3 regions of the Marinomonas sp. TI.3.20 genome follow, and region 1 is predicted to be linked to each of the others. Evidence: predicted binding sites of a transcription regulator. Region 1 holds the regulator's gene; each other region holds the start of a gene.
What was found. Region 1 encodes FNR, which switches genes on or off when oxygen is low (the NO sensors DNR and NnrR bind a similar motif). Its sites were predicted from a motif close to TTGATNTANATCAA; they were not measured.
Positions count from the first base shown of each region.

Region 2: the regulator FNR is predicted to act here: its motif matches at 3,981-3,994, upstream of V6259_RS08945 (YdcH family protein).
Region 3: the regulator FNR is predicted to act here: its motif matches at 2,649-2,662, upstream of V6259_RS02880 (DnaJ C-terminal domain-containing protein).

Region 1 covers NZ_JBAKAS010000006.1:163,593-174,867, reverse strand. Annotated here, with positions in the region: gene V6259_RS08685 (HAD family hydrolase) at 1-104, opposite strand, end outside; gene V6259_RS08680 (MaoC family dehydratase) at 173-595, shown strand; gene V6259_RS08675 (hypothetical protein) at 915-1,220, shown strand; gene V6259_RS08670 (CBS domain-containing protein) at 1,261-1,854, shown strand; gene tusA (sulfurtransferase TusA) at 1,937-2,164, opposite strand; gene V6259_RS08660 (alpha/beta family hydrolase) at 2,216-2,827, opposite strand; gene hemN (oxygen-independent coproporphyrinogen III oxidase) at 3,041-4,411, shown strand; gene fnr (fumarate/nitrate reduction transcriptional regulator Fnr) at 4,436-5,203, shown strand; gene V6259_RS08645 (adenine phosphoribosyltransferase) at 5,223-5,765, shown strand; gene V6259_RS08640 (YfaZ family outer membrane protein) at 5,852-6,418, opposite strand; gene ttcA (tRNA 2-thiocytidine(32) synthetase TtcA) at 6,430-7,266, opposite strand; gene V6259_RS08630 (SprT family zinc-dependent metalloprotease) at 7,360-7,887, opposite strand; gene V6259_RS08625 (RecQ family ATP-dependent DNA helicase) at 7,877-9,643, opposite strand; gene V6259_RS08620 (YecA/YgfB family protein) at 9,738-10,385, shown strand; gene V6259_RS08615 (PP2C family protein-serine/threonine phosphatase) at 10,487-11,275, opposite strand, start outside.
Region 2 covers NZ_JBAKAS010000007.1:22,049-28,325, reverse strand. Annotated here, with positions in the region: gene V6259_RS08965 (transposase) at 1-271, shown strand, start outside; gene V6259_RS08960 (spermidine synthase) at 557-1,297, opposite strand; gene V6259_RS08955 (FAD-dependent oxidoreductase) at 1,613-3,127, shown strand; gene V6259_RS08950 (nuclear transport factor 2 family protein) at 3,163-3,546, shown strand; gene V6259_RS08945 (YdcH family protein) at 3,660-3,923, opposite strand; gene V6259_RS08940 (DUF748 domain-containing protein) at 4,221-6,277, opposite strand, start outside.
Region 3 covers NZ_JBAKAS010000002.1:77,709-83,985, reverse strand. Annotated here, with positions in the region: gene V6259_RS02895 (APC family permease) at 1-590, shown strand, start outside; gene V6259_RS02890 (methyl-accepting chemotaxis protein) at 602-1,771, shown strand; gene V6259_RS02885 (Spy/CpxP family protein refolding chaperone) at 1,995-2,477, shown strand; gene V6259_RS02880 (DnaJ C-terminal domain-containing protein) at 2,778-3,764, shown strand; gene V6259_RS02875 (chaperone modulator CbpM) at 3,768-4,091, shown strand; gene aroA (3-phosphoshikimate 1-carboxyvinyltransferase) at 4,293-5,570, opposite strand; gene V6259_RS02865 (MurR/RpiR family transcriptional regulator) at 5,634-6,277, opposite strand, start outside.

The sequences.
Region 1 (11,275 bases):
TGAGGCGCTTTAACACGAGCTCCCGCTTCCAACATGCTATTACAAATTCCTGCTATGGAATCGAAAAGAGTGCCATCCCAATCAAAAATCACTAACTTAACCATGCAATACCTCTTAAGAATGATGCGACAAGAGTGTAACATAGCGAAAATTTGTAAGATAAGGATTAGCAATGACTTCTGGCTTCACATTAGAACAACTATCAATCGACCAAACTATTGAATATCGAAAAACTGTAACCGAGGATGATGTGCATACGTTTGCCGCCGTAACTGGCGACTCTAACCCTGTTCACCTGGATGCGGAATACGCAGCGACAACGTCTTTTGGTAAGCAAATAGCCCACGGCATGCTTTCAGCTGGCTTTATTTCTGCCGCTATAGGCACTCAACTACCTGGGCCTGGTTGTATCTATCTAGAGCAAAGCCTAAAGTTTCGTGCGCCTGTTTTTATTGGTCAAGAAGTGGTGACTAGGATCACAGTGACTGAAATTAACGAACGCCGCCGACGAGTAACATTAAAAACAGTGTGCGAATGCGAAGGCAAAGCCGTTGTTACTGGTGAAGCGACCGTTATGGTTCCAGCAGCAGAATAAATATATAACTCCGTTATGGGAGTGACATAGCGTATTAAATACATCGTCGCTTTCATAACGACTCGCTGTTAAACGAATATGGTTACTTTATCAGCACCGTTCTAAATAGATATTGGCTAACTTACTTAAAGGCTTGATGGTTAAATACGCATTAAATCACTTATTAGATAAATAGATTTGAGTTGTTCCTTCTTCTTGTACCTTATAATGGATAAAAAAGTATTTGATGGTGTAAAAACGAGGCAACGCTTAAAAAACACTGGATTTATTTACACAGTAGAATATATTTAATGATATAAATCATGAGTTAAGGCTTTATATGAATTCCCAACTACTTATCATTATGGTCGTTATCGCATCGTCTTTATTGACGTTGACTGAGCGAACCAGTGCACAAGAGATAAGTAAGCAGCGCTGGATGCCGACAACGGCTCAATTATGCAGCGAAGAAGCGACTCAAGAATTAGATGTTGACCCAATAAATGACAGCTATTCCTCATCCTATTGGTTTTTAACGACACCAACAAAAAATAGCAGCAACTTACTTGCTATATACAACCACCCTACTCGGGCCTTACCCTCTAAGCTAATCCAACCAAGAGCCCCACCGTCTTTTTTGATATAACCTACAAAACACTTTATTTTAAAATTTTTGGAGATTTATCATGAAAACACTTACTTATGTTTCTACTAAAGACGTTAACGCTTTGACGCAACCTGTGACTATTGAAAATACAAACTTGTATTCTCCTGCACTTAGCGTGTTTACCGATTTCAAAACGTCAGCACCTCGCGTCATTGAATCTAATACTCGTGCCGATGAATTGGTTCGATTGATGAGAAAAGAACACGTTCGAATGAAGATTGTTATTAATACAAGCGGCGCTTTCGAAGGTGTTATTAGCTTAGAAGACCTTTCAGAAAGAGCTTTTGTTAAACAAGTGGCCAATGGTTACTCTCGTTCAGAGCTTATTGTTGATGATTTAATGCGTCCAAAAGAAAATCTATTGGCATTGTCTTATAACTCTTTGAAAAACTCAGACATTGAATCTTTACTATTTAGCCAAAAAAATAATGAGCATCAGCACCTTTTGGTTATTGATGAAAGCAACCATTCTATTAGAGGGATTATTTCTTCTAGTGATATTGCACGTCAATTAAAATTAGATATTGATGTTACGCTAACAAACTTTGCTAATATTTATAAAATCGCTCTACTTGGCGAAGCACACTCAGCAAGTAAATTACAGGTAGCGTAGTTTTTTGCGCCATAAGGCGCTCTCTACTGACTGAAAACGAAAGCCCTATCTTTCTATGTTGAGAGATGGGGCTTTTTTTACTTTATTTTTTTTGAATCCAGTAATAGAAAAAGCCATTTTCTTGAGTCTGATCGACTAGAGAATGGCCTAAAAAATTGCAAAATTTAGGAATGTCTCTTGCCGTTGATGGATCTGTCGCAATAACCTTAAGCACCTCTTTCGATGCCATTTTTCGTATTTCCACATGCAGCATCATGACAGGTTCTGGGCACAACAGCCCAGCTGTATCTAACTCTAGTTGGTGACTCATGGCTAAAACACCTTTGAATGAATAATTATAATCATTATAAATCAATCAGAATTAACTCGCTAACCCATGACGCTGAAGCCAGTCTTCCACTACATTTGAAATATTTTCAATCACATCTTCCGTCTTTAAATTTTGTTTTTTTAAAGTTTTAAAATCATGATCCGCACCCTCAATCCAATGCACCTCAATGTGCTCATTTAGAGTTTGATTGTTTACCCAATCAGGCTTTCCCAGTGAGTCTCTCGTGCCTTGTATGATCAAACAGGGAGCCACAACGCCTTCCAAAAAGGACAGCCTATGCTTTTCAGGTTTTCCTGATGGGTAAAAAGGAAACCCAAAACAAATTATTGCACGAACATTTTCTTGATGAGAAAGCTGAGTCGCGACTCTTCCCCCCATGGATTTACCCGCCACAATGACGGATTCTTCAAATTTTATGGCTTCAATGAATTCAGGTACTAACGTTTTGAAGCGAGGCGGTGGACGTTTTTTACCACTAGATTCCTGTTCTGTCATATATTTAAAGGTAACAGGGACGACAGATCTACCATGCTTATCAAGGGTCATTTCACTGAAAACCTTTAAAAAACCACTCGACTGATGACCCGCTCCTGCACCATGTGCAAGATAAATAGGTATTTTTGAAACAAGGGAACTCGTCATAAAACAACCTAGCATTAACGGTTAATTAAAGAATGGTATTTAAGCAGAATCATCAAGACCTTAGAAGTAAATATACTAAAGAGATTGCAGTGCCGAAATTCTTAATATATGGGAGAAGCATCCCTTACGCTATCAAAAACGTTGACTTATATCATGAGGCGGCTGTAAGTCTCAGAGTAAACTTCGTATTAGAAATTTTAATAGGAAGAAATCATGATTTGGGATCAACCTCTCATTACCAAATACAATTTATCTGGGCCTCGTTATACCTCTTATCCAACCGCCCCACAGTTTGATGCTAACATTAGTAAAATAGCCTTGATTGATAAAATGCTATCACCAAGCCATGCTCCTATTAGCTTGTATTTTCATATTCCGTTTTGTGCGCATCTTTGTTACTACTGCGCTTGCAATAAGGTCGTCACAAAACAATACGATAAAGGCGCCGAGTACGTTGAGTTACTTGAAGAAGAAATGCGTTTAAGAAGCCTAATGCTTGATAAAAATCGTCCAGTGACTCAACTTCACTTTGGTGGAGGCACTCCTACCTTTTTGTCCGACGAACAGTTGAAACACTTATTTTCTGCCATAAACCATCATTTCAACTTAGTTCAAGATGGCAGCCAAGATTACAGCATTGAAATAGACCCAAGAGAAATCAGCCATTCCAAAATGAAACTACTAGTCGAAAATGGCATTAATCGCATCAGTATTGGAGTGCAAGACTTCGACAATGAAGTACAAAAAGCAATACACCGAGTACAACCTGTAGAAATGGTTCGAGATTTACTCAATGACGCTCGAGACCTAGGGGTCTTATCCGTTAACTTTGACCTTATATATGGACTTCCTAAACAAACTATTTACGGTTTTAAGAGTACGCTAGAAAAAGTCATCGAACTGAACCCTGATCGTATTTCAGTTTTCAACTACGCACATTTACCTGAACGCTTCAGAGCTCAGCGTCGAATATTAGACAGTGATCTCCCTTCACCAGAAGGTAAATTGAATTTATTGAAACTGTCTATAGAATTATTAACCCAAGCTGGCTATGAATATATTGGAATGGATCATTTTGCAAAACCTACTGATAGCTTAAAAATAGCGCAAGAAAAAGGTGAATTGCAAAGAAATTTCCAAGGGTATACTACCCACGCTGAAACCGATCTCATCGCCTTTGGCGTGTCCGCGATTAGTCATCTGAAAGGTGTATACATCCAAAATCATACGGATTTATCGCTTTATCAAAACAGCATCGAAAATGGTCAATTGGCCATTATGAAAGGGTATATTAGCAATGAAGATGATCTAATTCGTCATCACACCATTATGGCATTAATTAGCCAATTTGAACTCGATAGTAGAACCATTGAACAAAAACACGCTATCCACTTCAACAACTATTTTCATGATGAAATACAGCAATTAAGAGCGTTAGAAGAAGATGGTATTGTTGAAATTGAACAGATTGAAGAACATACTATCATTAGAGTAACAGAGCGTGGACGCTTGCTAATTCGCTGTGTTTGCATGGTATTTGATAAGTATCTAGGCAGCGCAGTAAAGTACTCTAGGGTAATCTAATAAATCGAAGTCAGGGAGATCTTTATGTCAATCGTACACGCCCAATCAAGGTTCACCAGTAAGCTAACATCTCAATGCCAGAATTGCAGCTTAAGTGCATTGTGTTTACCCATCGCATTAGCTGATGAAGATATAAACAGATTGGATCAAATTATTGAAAGGAAGCGTCCATTAAAGAAAGGGGAAATTCTCTTTCATCAAGGTCAAACCTTTGACTCTGTCTTTGCCGTTCGAACAGGAACGCTCAAAACATTCAATATTACCTCTTCAGGTGAAGAGCAAATCACAGGCTTTTATTGTCCGAGTGAGCTGGTTGGTTTGAGTGGCATTGATAACGATACTTACCCTATTACCGCCAAAGCGTTAGAAACAACCACAGTCTGTGAAATTCCATTTAGCCACCTAGAAAACTTAACCGCACAAATCCCCTCTTTAAGGCATCAGCTTTTTAGAATAATGAGCCGAAAAATCAGTGAAGACCAACAAATGATGGTTTTACTAGGTAAAAAGAATGCAGATGAAAAAGTCGCTTCATTCCTTTTGAACCTTTCTAGTCGTTTCAAAAAACGCGGTTATTCTGCTATTTCTTTTCGTTTAGCAATGTCCCGTGGAGAAGTTGGCAATTATTTGGGCCTTGCCGTTGAAACCGTTAGCCGTGTGATAACCCGCTTTCAAAAGAACAAGCTGATTGAAGTGGATGGTAAAGAGATAACCATTACTGATCTTGCGGAAATACAAAAGTTAGTGGGGATAGCGGATGATTGTGCTAGACTCGCCGATTTGAACAAATAGAAAAAGGCTCTTTTATCCTATGCTTTACGATGATTTTTACGTCAAGTCATTAATTCGTACCGTTGAAGACTGGCCTAAAGCCGGTATCAGCTTTCGCGACATCACCCCAATTTTTAGTGATCCTAAAGGTATGCGGATGGTAGTTGATGCCTACGTGCACCGTTATATTGGCAGCGATATTACTCATATTGCCTGCATTGATGCGCGTGGCTTTTTAATCGCGGCTGTCTTGGCTTATGAATTACAAAAACCATTGATCTTGATCCGTAAGAAAGGCAAATTGCCTGGCAAGACCATTTCACAATCCTATGATTTGGAGTACGGCTCTGCTGAGCTTGAGATTCAAGAAAATTCGGTAAAAGCAGGTGATCAAGTGTTATTGTTTGATGACTTAATTGCTACCGGTGGAACATTGCTTGCAGCGGTTGCGTTACTGACCAGTCAAGGTGCGAATATTAAAGAAGTTGCCGCTATTATTGATTTACCCGACCTTGGTGGCAGCCAGAAACTACAGGATAACGATCTATCTATTTTTAGCTTATGCGCTTTTTCCGGTGAATAAAGGCTAATTAGCCCTTATACAAGATAAAATTTAGTTAATAAAAAAGGTGGCCAAGATGGCCACCTTTTTTATATCAAACTACTCACTTAGAAAGCAACAGAAGCACCGATACTTAGGCCATCACTTGTTTCGCGACGCTCGCCATTTGTATAAACCGACACAGTACTGCCGTAACCAATATAAGCTCGGGTATTTTGTGTGGTCATGTATTCGCCACGGACATCATATGTGTACATGTGATCCAATCGTGATACAGACAACACCGTTGGCGCATAGTAACCAGAAGCGTAAAAACTTAAACGGTTTGCCATAGGGAATGTGTAGCGGTACCAGCCACCCAATGCCGTAGCAACGGCAATCTCATCATTTTTCCCTTGCATATTGTTATCAAGAGCATAGATGCGAACACCCAACCCAATTTGCAAAGGGCCACTCGTGTCTGAATCTTGAATATTGATACCAACATAAGCTGAAGAAGTTTCATTATCAGCATCATGAGTACCACCACCACTAATAGAAAAAGGGCCGGCATCAATAGCAACGTCCGCTTTCACTAAATCATTAGTCAAACTTACACCCGCAGTAGAAGCAAAAACCATGGATGAACTCAAAATACCTGCGGTAAGCAGTAAGGCTTTATTTGTTAGATTCATTTGCACTAATCCTATATTGATACAATGTTTAACTTGTTAAAAGCATCTTCAGATTGCTTTAAATCTTTAAAATTAAATAATTCGTTATCAGCAAGATGCGAAGGAACGACATTCTGCATAGCAGTAAACATAATATCCGTCCTACCTGGATAATCTCTATCCCACTGCTGAAGCATATCCTTTACTACTTGTCTTTGAAGATTCTTTTGGGAACCACATAAGTTACAAGGAATAATCGGATACGATTTAGCGATAGAAAACGCCTCAATATCTTTCTCTTTGCAGTAAGCTAGAGGGCGAATAACGACATGCTTGCCATCATCGCTTAATAGCTTAGGTGGCATAGACTTCAACTTACCACCAAAAAACATGTTTAAAAAAAGCGTTTCTAATATGTCATCTCTATGGTGACCAAGTGCTATTTTGGTAGCTCCAATTTCTTCTGCGAAACCATAAAGAGAGCCCCTTCTTAAACGTGAACATAAGCCACACGTGGTTTTCCCTTCTGGAACGATTTCTTTAACAATACTGTAAGTATCACGTTCTAAAATATGAAAATCGACACCCTGCTCTTCTAAATACGCAGGCAATATATGTTCAGGAAATCCGGGTTGTTTCTGATCTAAATTAACCGCTACAATTTCAAAACTAATTGGAGCGCTAGCTTGCAGGTTACGAAGGATTTCAAGCATTGTATAAGAATCCTTCCCTCCTGATAAACACACCATCACTTTATCACCCTCTTCAATCATATTGAAGTCGGCAATTGCTTGGCCAGTGAGTCGTCGTAACCGTTTGTGGAGTTTATTAAGCTCCAGTTTTTCTTTAGGTTTGTTAGTTAGATCCATGATACACACGCTGTAAACGAAATGCGGCTATCTTACTATACTGACCGCGAACCCGCATCAAAAAATGAGCACTCTCTCTTAACGATTCGCTTATTAAGAATGCTGCGCTAAAAAAGAAAGCGATGAACGACAAAGCTTACAGATATATTGAGTGCCCTTTTGTGCGTTATTGTGCCTTCGTATGGTGAATACGTGCTGCTGACATTGACATTGATAGGTGTACGATTGCTTAGGCAGAGGGATGTCAAAGTTGTGTGTTCTATTAGGTTCAAGGTGATAAATTTTCTTCATAACGGCCTGCCATTCTTTACCATGGGGCCTTACCTTATTACCGTAAATTTGATACACAATAATATGGGCAACTTCATGAGGGACTACTGTCTCGATAAACAAGCTCTCATCTTGCTGATACATAAAATAATTAAACCTCAATTCATTTTTATGTAAGTGAGCAGTGCCTGCCGCCTTCCCTTTCTGCTTAAAGTTCGAAGTAGGATGATCAAAGTGCTTCCCAAAAAAAAGCGTCGCTTTTTTCATACAATGAGACACTTGAGATTGAACCTGTTGAATGGATGACGCTAAATCATGGGACTGAAGAGAATACGATTTGTTAGCCGACACAATCTTTCTCCTGCACTTCCTCAACACGACTTAACAGGGAGATAAGCGATTCGCTAAATGGTGCGATAATTTCTTTCGACAATCCTGTTAGACGGCTTAATGACGCAATAGTGGTAGGCTTATGTTGATACACTTTCCTTAATTGTCCATCGCTCAACACGCTATTTTTTTGAGTCAATTTCCAGCTCATAAGTTGGTGCCAAGTCGCGGTCTCCTTGATGGCGCTTTCATTATCAAGTGTGGGGTAATACCTTTCTTGAGCAAGTAAAACCTGTATTTGAGACTTTAGTATGCCACGAGACTTTTCTTTTAAATGAATGCAAAATGTCACTGCTTGATTAAGTTCAATGTAATCAAAGGCAATTAAATGGCGAATGACAGATTTCCACTGAGCCTCGTTAAGCTCCTTTCCTTTACCAAACAAAGCAAGTCGCTCGCCTTGCATGGCCAATACACTTTTTGTTCTCTTGCCCAATAAAACTTGAATGAGCACTGAAAATGGCTGAATGCCTTTTGTATGGTAAACCAAGGAAAGTAACTTTTGACTTGCTATCGTGACATTTTGCTCAGATGTTGGCGCGAGACAGCGATCGCAATTTCCACAGGCTTCTGAGGCTTCCCCAAAGTGAGCAAGTAAATTCTGACGACGACAGCCACGACTTTCAATGACTTTGAAAAAGGCATTTAACTTGGGTTTTCTTTCATCGCCTGACTGATTTTGAAAAGCGTTAAGTTGCTGGGCTTTTAACATGTCTTGAAGGCCATATAAAAGCAGCGCTTTAGCGGGCTGATTATCTCGCCCTGCGCGGCCTATTTCTTGAAAATAGGACTCGGGGCTGTCTGGTAAGTCAACATGGATAACAAAACGAATGTGAGCAATATCTATGCCCATTCCATAAGCGGTAGTCGCTACCATAATCAAACCGGACTCAGTTAAAAACCGCTTATGATTTGTCTGTCTATCACTGTCACTCATGGCCGCATGATAAGCAAGACTCGGTAATCCCAAGGTGTTTAACCAAGAGGATAACTCCTCTGTTTTTTTTCGTGAGCGACAATAAATGATCCCACTTTGGCCAGCCATTTCATTATGCAAAAAAAACAATATCTGTAGTTTGGCTTTTCTTTTTTGTGCGATCTGAATTTCGATATTTTTCCGATCAAAACTTCCCTTCAACACCAACGCATCGTTCATCTGCAAGGATGATTGAATCGTCTTTATCGTCAACTCATCGACAGTGCCTGTTAGCGCTATGATTGGAACCTTTGGAAAGGCTTCTCTTAACTGACCTAATTGACTGTATTCTGGCCTAAATGAGCCTCCCCATTGAGTAATACAATGAGCTTCATCAATAGCAAACAATGAAATAGACATTCCATGTAGAAAACTAATAACAGAAGGTTGAACCAATTTTTCAGGAGACAGAAAAAGTAAATCTATATGATTATTGCGAAGAGCCCAAAGGAGATTTTCGTGTTCATTAGGGTTTAAATTGGAATTTAGAAAGTAGGCATTAATTCCTTTCTTCCTCAGGTCTTCAACTTGTTGAGACATCAGAGCAATCAAAGGGCTAACGATAACACCAATACCCTCTCTAATAATGCCAGCACATTGATAAACAAGGGACTTGCCCCCACCCGTTGGGGCAGCCAACAATACATCGTCGCCGGAGCATAGAGCATCTATGGCTTCTTCCTGTAAAGGAAGATATTCGAGATAGCCTAGCTTTGATAAAATAGATTTCTTTTGAGTCATGGTAGAATTATCTCTTAACCATGTTGATTGTGCATCGATTTTTAGCGGTCTTTTCGCTAGAATCGCAGACTTATTTAGTATTAGGAATTAAACAATGGCAAACCAACCTCTTGATGATCTTGAGTTAGACACATTAGAAGCTTTTTTGGAGTCAGATCGGGTTCATGAAGAATGTCAAAACTTCGTTATGGCTCACGGCTTTTTAACAGCATTAGCGATTTGTCCTATTACCATCTCCGAAGAGCAATGGCTCCCCGTTATTTTTGAAGACACGCCAAAATTTGAAAGCGAAAAAGAAGAAAAACACATTCTTCAATTGTTAAGCCGACTGTCACTAGAGATCCAAAAAGAGCTTGAGTCTGAAGACGAATTTGTTATTCCTTGTGAGATCGAAATGGGCTCTTCTGCAGAAGAACTCAGCGAATTACAAGAATGGACAACGGGCTTCATGGAAGGTGTTTTCATGACAGAAAAGCACTGGTTTGATTCTGAAAAAGAAGAAGTGATTGCAGAGCTATTACTGCCTATCATGGTAGCGTCTGATCTTTTTGATGATGAAGAAGTGGTTCAGATACGCCAAAGTGAAAAGCTCACTAAATCTTGCATTGATCAAATTCCTGACGTGATAACGGATCTTTTTCTTGTGCTACGAACTGAGCCGGAAAAACGCGCTCCAGCAAAATCAAAGCATGCTGGCAACAAGCAGAATACCAATAAAAACAAGAACAAGAAAAAACGCTAAGACGAATAATATACAGAAAAGTCCAAACAGCACTCAATTAAAAAAGGCGGCCCATTTTTGAGACGCCTTTTTTAAACTTCTTCACCTAGAGACAGCTCTGCTTAAATAGTATTTCTAACAGCCACTAAAGTAATGTCATCCAATTGCTCTGATTCACCCTGAAAACGGGACAGATGAGCCTCCATTTCATAATGAGCCCGCAGCAAGTCATGATCATCATAACAAGAGACAATAAGTGATTCCAATGCACTTGCTCCTAACATGACCTGCTCCGTATTTTTAAGCTCTAAAATCCCATCTGAAGCGATTACCAACGTATCTCGATCATATATATAACGTGTACTTACGGTAGACTCAAATTCGGCAGCACTTAGAATACCCAGAGACATGTGCGTGGAGGTTATATGAACAATTGATTTATCGGCACGACGAATATATGCATTCGGCATTCCTCCTCCCCAATATTGCAATTTCCCCGTTGGTTCTATCAAAACAATATAAGCGGCGCAAAACATGTAATCAGGTAAAATTGTGAGCAGCATTTTATTAATCTGAATTGCAAAATCCGGCAATGGCATATTACTGTCAATGGCATCGAAAAACGCCTGAGTAACCGGAAGAGCACCAATAGAGGCGGATAAACCATGGCCGGTAAAGTCGCCAACGAAAATCATCCTTGAGCCATCTGAACGCGTACTCGCTAAGGCCAAATCTCCGTTGAAATTAGTCGCAGACAACCGCGTCATGGCTAGATTCTGACTTTGATGCTCACTCCTCGTCATAATATGATCAAGGACTTGATGAGCCATCTTATGTTCCTGCTCTATCATCGTTTGATAGTAGGTCAATTCACGATTCTTACGGTACATTTCTTGAATAAGCTGAATTTG
Region 2 (6,277 bases), on a different contig from region 1:
TGGACTTCCTTTCCAACTAAAAGACTATTTAGAATTAGTTGATATGACGGGTAGAGTGATAAACAGTAAGAAAAGAGGGGCGATAGATGTTTCGCTTTTACCTATTTTACAACGGTTGAGTATTTCAGCGGATAATTGGTTTTGCATTGCGACGCAATTCGGTAAAAAGACAGAAAATATTGTGGGTCGCGCCCATTCTATCGCTCGTTATTGCGAATCAAAAAATAGGAAAAGACAGTTTAAACGACAAAATACTCTGCTTTTTGCATAACAGAGTGGATAACAAGAAAGTCATATAGCTAATTTAAGCTGTTGATTTCATTCGTCTTAGATTTACTTCTTCTTCCTCAAATCTCTTAATAAACTCATTTTTCTTGTATAAATCTGATAGGTCATCGTTAACCTGGATTTTACACCTTTGAAGAAGTACGATATCTGTTGTTTCGCGATTTTTAATTATGCTTGTCCTGATTGTTTTTAAGAATGCCTGTCCTAGTTATTTTTCTTAAAAAACACGACATAGGGTCGTGTTTTTTATCTTTTGATTGTGTGTCTTTTAGATGTCAGTTTGGGTGTTAGCCTTTACACAAACATAGACTGAGTTGGTTGAGTTTTTGCCTTGAAATGGGTTGTAGAAAGAAACTAGGTGAGAGTTGACGCTTTCAAATACGGTGCTTAGCAAGGCTTCGAAGTTTGCTTCTGGTGGGTTTTGTGACCACATAGCGAAGACGCCGTTGGGCTTTAGTTGTGCAGCCATGCGCGTTAGGTTTTCAGTAGTATAAAAGCCAGCATTGGCTGGGTTCAGGTATTCGGTTGGAGAGTGGTCGATGTCTAATAAAATAGCGTCGAATTTTTTACCCGCACAGTTACGATCAAATCCGTTGCTTGGATCAGTTGCTAAGTCAAAGAAGCTGCCTAAGATGTAGCGGTTACGTTTGTCTGCATTGAGGATTTTACCGAGTGGAACCAATTCTTTTTGGTGCCAACTGATGACAGTATTAAGCGCGTCGACAACCAATAATTCTGAGATTCGTTCGTCCTTTAATGCTGCAACCGCGGTGTAGCCTAAACCTAAGCCACCTACGACGACGCTTAAGTTATCGCCTTTGACTTGCTCTAGTCCCAGTGTCGATAAAGCTTCTTCTGCCTCGACGAACATGCTCGACATAAGAAACTCTTCGCCCAATTTTACTTCATAGATGTCACGGTCGCCAAAAGCAGGAATTTGTCGTCTGCGCAGGGAAATTTCACCTAAAGGGGAATCTTGGCTATCAAGTTCTTCGAACAATGGAGGCATGGCATAGGGTCCTAAAATGATGATTTGACTGGCATTATACTGATTACGTAGAAGGAAAAGTAATTCATTGATACGGACTGAGTGCTTTACCGTATTTAACTAGGTTCTAACGGTGCCTGTCCTGATTAAATTCTAACAGTGCCTGTCCTAGTTAAATTGTAGTTAACGGTGCCTGTCTTAGTTAAATTTCTCTAGTGCCAGTGCAAAACCCCCTCCAGCTCCCCTTTGAAGTAAGGAGGAGAGCAAGGTCAGAATCAGAGCCAAGTGCTAGAGCAAGGGCAAGGTTGTTGTTAGTTTCTGGTTGTGCCTCTGTTCATGCTGGCCTACGATGTGTTGATTGTTGGATGGTTGAAGAAAGTAGTGAATAATTTGCAAGCAGAAGAAGTTTATTGGGCAGTGTGTCCGCATTGTCAGGGGCGGGGTAAGAAGAGCCGTCGATTGCGTAAAAAGGTGCGGTTACAGTATCAAAGTGCCTTGGTGGAATTTGAGCGTAATGGTGGTGAAGAGGTGGCGCCTGAGCGTCCTAAGGGGCATTTGGATGACTGCGTAGATTGTGCTGGGTCAGGTTTGATCCGCGCAATGGATCCCCCTGTTGAAGCGCCAGAAAGCTACCCTCATGTGGCGATTGTCGGTGGTGGCATCGGTGGTGTGGCGTTGGCGGTTGCTTGTTTGCATCGTGGTATTCCTTTTACGCTTTATGAGCGTGATGATGGTTTTGATGCGCGTTCTCAAGGGTATGGTTTGACTCTGCAGCAAGCGAGCAAAGCGATGGAAGGTTTTGGGTTGTTTTCTTTGCAGGAAGGGGTGGTGTCGACTCGGCATTTGGTGCATACCCCAGAAGGTAAGGTCGTTGCAGAGTGGGGGATGCGAAAGTGGTTAGCGTCCGCTGAGCTTGCTGTTAAAGATGACTCGCCAAAACGGACGAATGTCCACATCGCGCGACAGGCGCTGCGTTTGGCTTTGCTGAATCAGTTGGGCGGCGATGAGAGGGTTCATTGGGGGCATCAGTTGGTTGATTTGCAAGAGGGTGACTCTGGTGTGGCGCTGACTTTTCAAGTGGCTGGTGGCGTTAAGCATACACAGGCGGATCTTGTGGTCGGTGCGGATGGCATTCGCAGTTCGGTGCGTAAGTTGTTGATTCCTGAAGGCGCTGCACCGTTGCGTTATTTGGGTTGTATTGTAATTTTAGGCATTTGTCCGCTGCGTGATTTAGGCGGTATTGAGAGCGAGTTGTTGGATTCTGCTACCGTATTTCAAACAGCCAATGGCAATGAGCGTATTTATATTATGCCTTATTCGTCGGACTCTGTGATGTGGCAGCTTAGTTTTCCAATGACGGAAGAGGCGGCGAAAACCTTGAGTGCTCAAGGCGTGCAAGCGTTGAAAGAAGAGGCGTTGCGTAGAGTCCAGTGGCACGCCCCGATTCCACAAATTGTGTCCGCGACAAAAGCGGCGTTAGTGTCGGGTTATCCGGTGTACGATCGTGCTTTGTTAACGCCTGAATGGCTAGCGAACGCAGACAAGGTTACCTTGATCGGCGATGCCGCGCATCCAATGAGTCCTTTTAAAGGGCAAGGGGCAAATCAGGCATTGTTAGATGCTTTGGCTTTGGCTCGCGCAATAACAAAAGGGTGCGGACCTTATACTGATTGGAAAGAGTCAGGCGTCAGAAAAAGCGTGCTAACTGAGTTTGAAACTGAAATGCTGGCTCGCAGTGCGGTGAAGGTAAAAGGCTCCGCTGAAGCCGCTGAGTTCTTGCATTCAGAGACGGTACTTCATGAGGGCAATGAGCCGAGAGGTCGTTGCCTCAGTAGAAAATCGCTTAAGTAGAAAATAAAGACAAAGTAATGAATAGGTGAATATGTATGAGTCAAGATCTAGAAGCGAACAAAGCAAATGCCATAGCATTTTATAAAACCGCTTATTTAGGTGATCCTGAAAAAGCCGTAGCCGCCTATGTTGGGAATGAGTACATCCAGCACAATCCTGTAGTGGGAGACGGTAAACAAGCCTTTATTGATTATTTCTCTGAAATGGCACGGGATTACCCAGAGAAAAGTATTGTGTTTTTACGGACCATAGCAGAAGACGATCTAGTGTCATTGCATACTCGTCAAACGTGGCCCGGCAATGAAGAATACGTCACTATGGATTTCTTTCGGTTTGACGGAAATGGAAAGATCGTAGAGCACTGGGATTCTATTCAGTTAGTGCCTACTGAAAGTAAAAACGACAACACTATGTATTAAATTGTCTATCAATACTGTGAGCGTTTAATAGATCAATGGGTCTGTTCGCTAAATAAAAAGCAATGCGGTTTAAGCATTGCTTTTTATTTGCATGAAAACAGCGATCGTATTGTTTATACGGATTCAGTTTTCTGTTCAGTATTAGCTTTAATATATTCCACTAGTGTGTCTTTAAGTAGTAGACGACGCTTTTTAAACTCTTCTTCTTCAGGTGTGCTGGTAAGGATGATTTCTTTTTCCATCTTTTCAACTTCACTGGTTAGGAAGTTGTACTCATCAGAAAGCTTTTTGAAGTGTGCGTCTGACATTCTAAGCTGATGAATTTCATCTTTTAATTCTGGAAGCTCATTTACTAAGGTATGGTTCTCGATAGGCATGCTTTTCTCCTTATTTATATTCTATTACTAGAGTACTTTACTCGGTCAAATGTTTGCTTGATGTGTATCAAGCTTTGCTTGTCTATTGACGAGTGCCGTCGAATTTTTACAAAACTAACTGTATGTGCTCAATTAAGTTATGGCGTCATAGGGATGAAAAGCAATCAACGAATGATTAGATGCAGAAAATTTAGTTATTTGACGGCAGGTTTTACTGAATGTTGACGGCCTATCAGGGCTTGGGAATGAGTAAACCTACTCGAATGAATGAGCAGGCTTACTCTTATTTCTCTACTGTTAGAAATTAAGGTCAACACGAGGCTGACTTTTTGTTGAAAAATCAAGCTCAGGTGAACAAACAAAAAGACGTGATGAGTTTATATTTTGAGACACTAGGTAGTCTTTTAAATTTTGTGCTCTTTTGTCCGCTAAAGCGTTCGCTGCTTCTCTGGTTTTATCATTGATAGTAGCGGGTGGTTTTTCTAAGCCAAGATCAAGGTAGCTTGCCACACCACATATTTTCAATTCACTTTGTTTTTTATCTTTCATGAGAGCGACAAGTTGTTTTAAGAAAGTACTTTGTTTGTCGTCAATTTTGGTCTCTTTTGGTGGATAAATCAGTGGTTCAACACGTACTTTCAACAGTTGGTCGCCTGCATACCGGGCAATGGTAATGACGTTGGCATAAGGTATAAAGGTCTGCAGCAAGTAGGTGCTCGACGCACTAAACAGGGCTTTTTTAACCGGAATGAAAAGGAAGTCTCCCCAACCAAACGAAGGGCTATCTATGTTTCCTGACAGAGGAATATCCAAATCAATATTATTGTCGCTGTCTTTTAAAGCACTGACTGCAAGATTGAGTGGAATGATGCCGGATTTGATGGCGCTGCTACTTTCGTAGGAGCCGCCTAGGTCAAACTGTTTCAATACTAAGTGAGCGTTACCGTTTATATCTCCTTTGTTAGCATGAAGCTTTAGGTCTAGATTTAATTGCCCTGAGTCAATTTGGTAGCCTAACGCACTGGCGACATAAGGTGAGTAAGGTGGGAGGTCTGCTTGGGACACTTTCAACTCACTTTTCATAGTGAGTTCATCAGCCATTGGCCAGATTTCTACATCACCATTAAGTGTGGTGTATTTGCCATTTTTTACGCCAATGCTAAGGGTGGTGGCTTGCTTAGCGTCTTTTGTATTAAGGTTTCTGAGCGATAGTTTTGTAATGTCTAGCGTGCGTTTTAATGCCGGTTTCACGCCGTTGTCTTCAATGTATACGCTGGATTTTCCCGTTAAATCATAGGCGTTAAGAATAATATAATAAGGTGCTTTGAATGCCGGGGCTTTTGCGGCATTCGGCGTGTTGGCAATAGCATTATCAGCATCTTTTGCCTTTGGTATAGAGGTTTTAGCTGAAGGCGCTGTGGGTGATGTTTGTTTGTTGGCATCGATGAATACAAGGTTCTCAATTTGTCTATCTTTGCCTAAGAATACATTTCCTTTTACATCTTTGGTCATGATGCTTTTTATATTGGCACCATCTTGGTTTGCTTTTACAGTATTAACGTCTATTTCACCAACCGTTGTTAGCGGTGGTAGGCTTTTCTTATCGTTAATGGGAGCAGAAAGAACAAGGTTTTTGATCGATAATTTGCTTAGCTCCGTCGCAAAGAGGTCCCCTTGTTGAGTCATTGATAAATCATGGATGTTTGCACTTTCCCAAGAAGCCGCGCGCTTATTTGGCGTTAATTTACTGTCCATTCCTTGGGTTAAAATATTAATGTCAGTCCCTGCCACTTTAGGAGCTTTGTCGCCATCTAAATCAACATTGATATTTTTTGCTGTAATGTGGGCGTCTGCTAAAGACGATTGTATGGTCCCTTTTTTATCAACATCCAGTTTTTTTATCGCTAAGTCAAATAGTGTGTTCTTGAGCGATATAGTGTCATTATTTTGGATGGCTGAAAGTGAATTTGACCAGGTGAGAGATTGGTAATTCACTTTGTTGTCAGCTTGTTGGGCTGACAAGTTAGTACTGGTTATCGTGCTATCGGCCGATAGTGATACTTGCTTATCGGGTGCTTGCTTGGCCGTTAAATTGTTTAGCTGAACGGATGTGCTGTCATTTTCTAGTATTAAGGAAGTTAGCGCTAATGATAAACCATTTACTGAAAAATCGGTTTTAGGCAGTGTTGCAGATAGCCCAGATTGATCTTTGCTAAACGTTAATGGTAATGAAAGAGACGCACTTTTTAGCGCCGCTTTTTGGTCTTCAGGCAATTGTGCTGCTAACTCGTTTATCTTGATTTGAATGCCGCTTTTAAGCGCAATACTTTGAATGCCGCTTTTAAGCGCAATAC
Region 3 (6,277 bases), on a different contig from region 1:
AAACTTTATTGGGATCACCCATTCCGTATTTAGATTACTCGAACGCGGTGTTTGGCAAAGCGGGTTTGTTCATTGCGACTATTATGGGACTGGCGGCAACATGCAGTACCATCAATACTATTTTAGCGGCTTTACCGCGTATGTTGCATGGCATGGCTAAAGATAAACAAGCCTTTCCAGTGTTAAAAGCAACGAACCGTTTCAACACGCCTTGGGTTGGAATTGTGATGATGGCCGTGTTGTCATCTATTCCTTTTGTAGCGCTTGGTATTGATTCACTGATCGTCTTGGTCATTGCCGCGACGACTAGCTACTTATTGGCTTATATCATTGCTCATGTGGATGTCATTGTATTACGTATGCGCATGCCAAAGCATCAACGCCCATACAAGACACCGTTTTATCCGCTGCCTCAGATTCTCGGTATTGCAGCCATGGTGTATGTAGCGCTGAACAACTCACCCTCTCCTGAAATGACGCAAACGGTCTACAGTATTGCTGGTGGCATGCTGAGTGTGATTTGTTTGATTGCTGCTGTGTGGGTGAAATTTTATATGAAACGAGATTTGTTTGAAGCAGACATGGATTAAAGAGTCGAATTTTGAGAGTCGCCGCCAGCTTAAATGATGAGTCGCTGGCGGCTAGCTTTTGTATGCGCTCTGGCGAGTATTCAACACTAAGGATGATTATGCTGTTTGGAACGAAACGAATTAAGTTGCTAGAAAATGAATTAATGGCCGTTAAAAAAGAAAAACGCTTGCTAGAAGAAGAGGTGTTTTCGCTAAGAGAAAAAAGTGTAGTGCAGGCGCTTGAACAACAAAATTTACCACCAACCAATAGTTATTCAGAACAATTTCTTGATGCGAAGCAAGCTGTTTTAGGCCCTGTATTAGACACCATTAATGAAATTTCAGAACGTTTGTTTGATCCGATGAGCGCGTCTGAAGGGACGAATGGCGATATTGAGAAAAACAAACAAGGGATTGTTACATTAACAAAAGATATGTCTGACATCGCCTTACAAACACGTCTTAGTTTGCAAGATATGAACGAGCTTAAAGGCATTGCCGCTGACATAAAAGGTTTTATTGATACGATACAAAGTATTTCTGCACAAACTAATTTACTTGCGTTGAACGCCGCTATTGAAGCAGCACGAGCAGGGGAACATGGACGTGGTTTTGCGGTCGTCGCTGATGAGGTTAGGTCGTTGGCAAATAAGACTAGGGAATCTAGTGAAAATATTTCAGCTTTAGTCCAGCGTATTGACGAAAGAACAACCTTAGTCTGTGGGCAAATTGAATTGCTTCATTGTTCATCTCAAAAGGTCAGTGATTCTAGCTCAGCGTTGGCGGCCTCTTTTCAAAACACCGCGAGTAATATCGCTATGCTTATGGAATCCGGTTATCAATCGATGGGTTTTGCTCATATGTCCTCTGCTGTTCTTGAGTTGAATAAATGGCAAACAGAAGTGGTTTTGGCTGTTTCAAAAGGGGATTTATCTGCGCAAAATTTGGATGTTAAAACAACGAAGTTTGCAGATTGGTACTACCATGGCACTGACAATGAATTTAACTTTCGCTCTCAACCTAGCTATCTGAGTATTGCAAATGAGATGGACTTGTTGAATCAACTGGCTCAAGAGCTTTGCCGGATACCGAAATCTGACATTGCTCAATTAGTTCAAATTGATCGTGAAATGATGAACCATGTACTGGCCATCCATGACTTTATGCATACGCTTTTGCAGTATTTATTCAAAAACATTTGATCAAAAAAACGCCCCCCTTCACTACGTGGATAGATATGTATTTTTGTATGACACTCTTGAGCGTTGCTTCGGACTTTACTAAATTACATTGTAATGACGACTTTTCTTTTACGTTTTGATGACAAGTTTGGCATCTTATTCCTCTCTCTTTGGTATTGTTTGGCGAATTTATCGCCATAATGAAATCTAATAAATCAGTTGAGAAGGGGCTTAAAGAATTATTATGCTGAATCGCAAAAAAGCAGGAATACTAAGTGTTGTTGGGTTAAGTGCCGTTATTCTGTCGGGAGTGGCCACCAATGCACTTGCAGACACCCAATCATCATTGCCAAAAGCTCATACCACCGCAGCAACGAGTCAACAAATTGCGGATAGCATGGCCGCCGATATGGCCAAAAAATTAGATTTGAATGCGGTGACTGAAAAGAAGGTCTCTTCATTGTTTAAAGTAGATGGCGAAAAAATCCGCACTATGCAAATGCAGCTAGGTGAAAATCGTCATGCGTTGAATGCGCTATCCCCAAAAGATAAAACGTACATGAAGCAAGTGGATAAATTAGCCGAGAAAAGCGCCGATCTTACTAAGCAATTAACCATTCAATACGCGAAAAGCCGTGCTGAGTTGTATGCATTATTGACTCCAGATCAAATTAAGAAGTTAGAGAATTACGGAAAACAAGCACCTAAGCCACCCAAAGAAAGTTGATTTTATAGCTTTAAGCTATGTTTCTTAAAATAGCTTAATTGAGTCAGATTTAAATACATTATTCGATTGTTGTTGAGAGTATTGCCTCAGTTTGAAAAAAAACTGGGGCTTTTTTAATGCCAAAGCAGAGACGATCCATGTCATACAATTCGCATTATGTTTCCTGTAAGGACGATCTAGATCAATCTTGTGTGAATATTAGACAGCGCAAGCCGAGCAAAAGAGTATGCTAATAGTAGTAATTTATTTATATCTTCCTTAAAGCCGTAACAGGGGTTCTTTTTATGAAAGAGAGACATTATGGAGTTTAAAGACTATTACAAAATTTTGGGTGTGCCTGAGCAAGCTGATGTCTCGACGATAAAATCGAGCTATCGAAAACTCGCTCGAAAATATCATCCCGATGTCAGCAAAGAAAAAGATGCTGAACAGCATTTTAAAGAAGTTGGTGAAGCTTATACCGTATTAAAAGACGCCGAAAAACGAGCTGAATACGATATGTTGCGTCAGCAAGGGACACGTCAGGCAGATGGTGGATTTAGACCACCGCCAAATTGGCAGAATGCTCACGCTGATAATGGCGGGTTTGGTCCAGGAGGGAGTGGCGACTTTAGTGATTTCTTCGATTCAATTTTTGGCGCTCAAGGTGGTGGTTTTCATCAGGCCGGTGGTTCAACTCATCGTTCTCAAAGTCACCATTCGGCCAATCATCGCGGGCGCGATATACACCATAAAATCGCCCTGTTTTTAGAAGAAGCCTACGAAGGTTGCCAGCGACAATTATCTTTGCGGGTTTCTGAACCAGATGAAAATGGTTTTATAAGACAGCGTGATAAAGTACTCAATGTTAAAATTCCTGCAGGCGTGATGCAGGGTCAGCATATTCGTTTGGCTGGACAGGGCGAAGCGGGTGTTGGTGAAGGTAAAGCAGGTGATTTACTGCTTGAGATTGAATTTGCTCCGCACCCTTATTTTGCTGTAGATGGAAAAAATATTTTACTTACTTTGCCTATTAGTTGTTGGGAAGCCGCGCTGGGTACGTCAGTAGAAGCACCTACTATCAGTGGTAAGGTGAAATTGAAAGTGCCTAAAGGCGCCAACAGTGGTAACAAGCTGCGCATTAAAGGCAAAGGCTTGGTTGGCAAAACAGGTGAAAAAGCAGGCGATCAAATTGTTACACTACAAGTTAGCTTGCCAACTTCACACAGTAGTGAGGCAGAAGCGCTTTATCAGAAGTTATCTGAATGTGAAGCTGATTTTAACCCACGCCATGTTTTCGAGGGGTAGATTATGTCTAAGTCAGAGATAGTGGTTATCGAGTCTACTCTAAGCGAGCATAGGCTATTCACTTTAGAGGAAGTCTGTGAGCGATGTGGTTCACATACTGACATCATTATTGAAATGATTGAATACGGTATTGTGGAGCCCATCGAGCGTCCATCTCCTGCTATTTGGCATTTTAATACGCAAGCAGTGGTCAGATTACAGCGTGCGCAAAGATTGATGGATGAGTTAGAGCTAAACTTATCGGGTGTTGCTCTTAGCCTTGAATTGCTGGATAAAATTGACGATTTGCAAAATCACATAGCGGTATTGAAAAGTCAGCTGCCTTAAGTTAAATCAAGCCAATAGATTGATGTTGAACTGAGCCTCGGTTGTATAAAACTGGGGCTTTTTTATTGATAATATCAGACCGTAAAAAAGGGCAGTGGCATTATCTACAGTGCCAAAGGAGTAAGGGATGTTACCTACATGAATAAGACACCGCCTCATCTTACAAGATGGGAGGCGGTGTCTTCTATTTCAAATGACGTTTTAGCTAGTAACCGTGTTGAATAACTCAAAGTAGGTCGGGAAGGTTTTTGAGGTACAACCCGGATCATTGATGGTGACTGGGGTGTCTGAAAAAGCAACCAGTGAGAAACACATGGCAATGCGGTGATCATTGTAGGTGTCGATCGCAGCATGGTTTAGCTTGGCTACTGGGGTAACGGTAATAAAATCTTCCCCTTCAATAACGTCAGCGCCCAGCTTTTTAAGCTCGGTTGCCATGGCGTATAAGCGATCTGTTTCTTTGACGCGCCAGTTATAAATATTGCGGATCGTAGTAGGGCCTTTAGCAAATAGTGCGGTTGTCGCAATGGTCATGGCCGCATCTGGGATGTGATTCATATCCAAGTCTACGCCATTTAATTCACAGTGCTCAGCTTCTATCCAAGTTGGGCCGTAAGTGATTTTAGCGCCCATTTGAGCTAACACATCGGCAAATTTCACATCCCCTTGTACGCTGTCTGTACCGACACCGTGTACCTTAATTTTACCCCCAGCAATGGCTGCGGCCGCTAAGAAGTAAGATGCTGAAGACGCATCGCCTTCCACCATGATTTCACCAGGGCTTTGGTATGTTTGCTGGCCTTTGACAACAAAGGCTTGGTAATTTTGATTTTCTACCTCCACTCCGAATTGCTTCATCGCGTGCAGTGTAATATCGATATAAGGCTTAGAGACTAATTCACCGTCTACTTTGATGGTTAAGTCGCCTTGAGCCAGAGGGGCGCTCATCAGAATGGCGGTTAGGAATTGGCTAGAAATATTCCCTTTGATAGAGACTTCGCCACCGGATAAACCATTGGCTTTAATGCAAAGTGGTGGGTAGTTGGTATCGCCTTCGTAGCTAATGTCTACACCAAGTGCTTGCAACGCATCGACTAGATCGCCGATTGGGCGCTCGTGCATGCGCGGCTCACCGTGAAGGTGGAATTCACCTTGTCCTAAGCAAAGTGCTGCAGTCAATGGTCGCATGGCGGTACCTGCATTGCCTAAGAATAAGTCGCCAAAGTCAGCTTGGATTGGACCTGCAAGGCCTTCCAATATACAGGTGGTGCCTTGGTCTTCTAGAGAGTAGTTAACCCCTAACTTTGTTAAACTAGCGAGCATGTGTTTGATGTCGTCACTGTCTAGCAAATTTGTAATTTTAGTGGTGCCCTTAGCTAGCGTGGACAGTAGTAAAATACGGTTTGAAAGGCTTTTAGATCCAGGTATTTGGATTTCGCCATTGGCGTGGGAAAGAGGGCCAAGTGTTATTGAGTTCATCATAAAGTCCGTTAGGTTTCTTATATATATTCGTATTATGACGGTGAGTGATTCACCGTTTGCTTATTCGTTTTCGCTAAAATTATCGATTAAGGCGCCATTGTTTAGCGCCGCCATATCTAACTCGTTGAGTGTTTGATAGGTGGCTTCGATGGTTTGGATGCGCTCATTTGCGCTGTCATAGCTTTCTTGATAAACACTGCTGGCGATCATGCTGATTAGGTTCATCACGCTGGCATAGGAGTCAAAGGCAGAAACGCCACGGACGACACAAGGGAAATGTAAGTCGCTAATTTCGTGAGGATTAACATCTGCATGGTCAGTAATGTAAACCAGCCTAATGCCTTTTTGGCGTAAGCTTATCATGAGGTTTTTTAGCCAAGAAGGACGACGTCGCACTCCCATAATAATCACGATGTCTTCTTTGGTGAAACCGGCCACTTCTTCGCCCAGTGTTTGGCCTGGTAGTGGCAATAGTTGCACTCCAGTTCGACATTGAGTGAGCTGTTGGCGCAGGTGTAGACCAAGGGCGTGATTATTTCGATAGCCAATAATGTAGACTTTTTCTGCAAGGCTAATCCAGCGAATAGCCGTTTGATAATCTTTTGTATTGATCGACTCTAAGGTGCGACGAATATTGCTCTGATCACAGGTAACGTAATCTTGAAAGAGTGTCGACAGCGGACGATTATCCGGTTGTTTCTCGG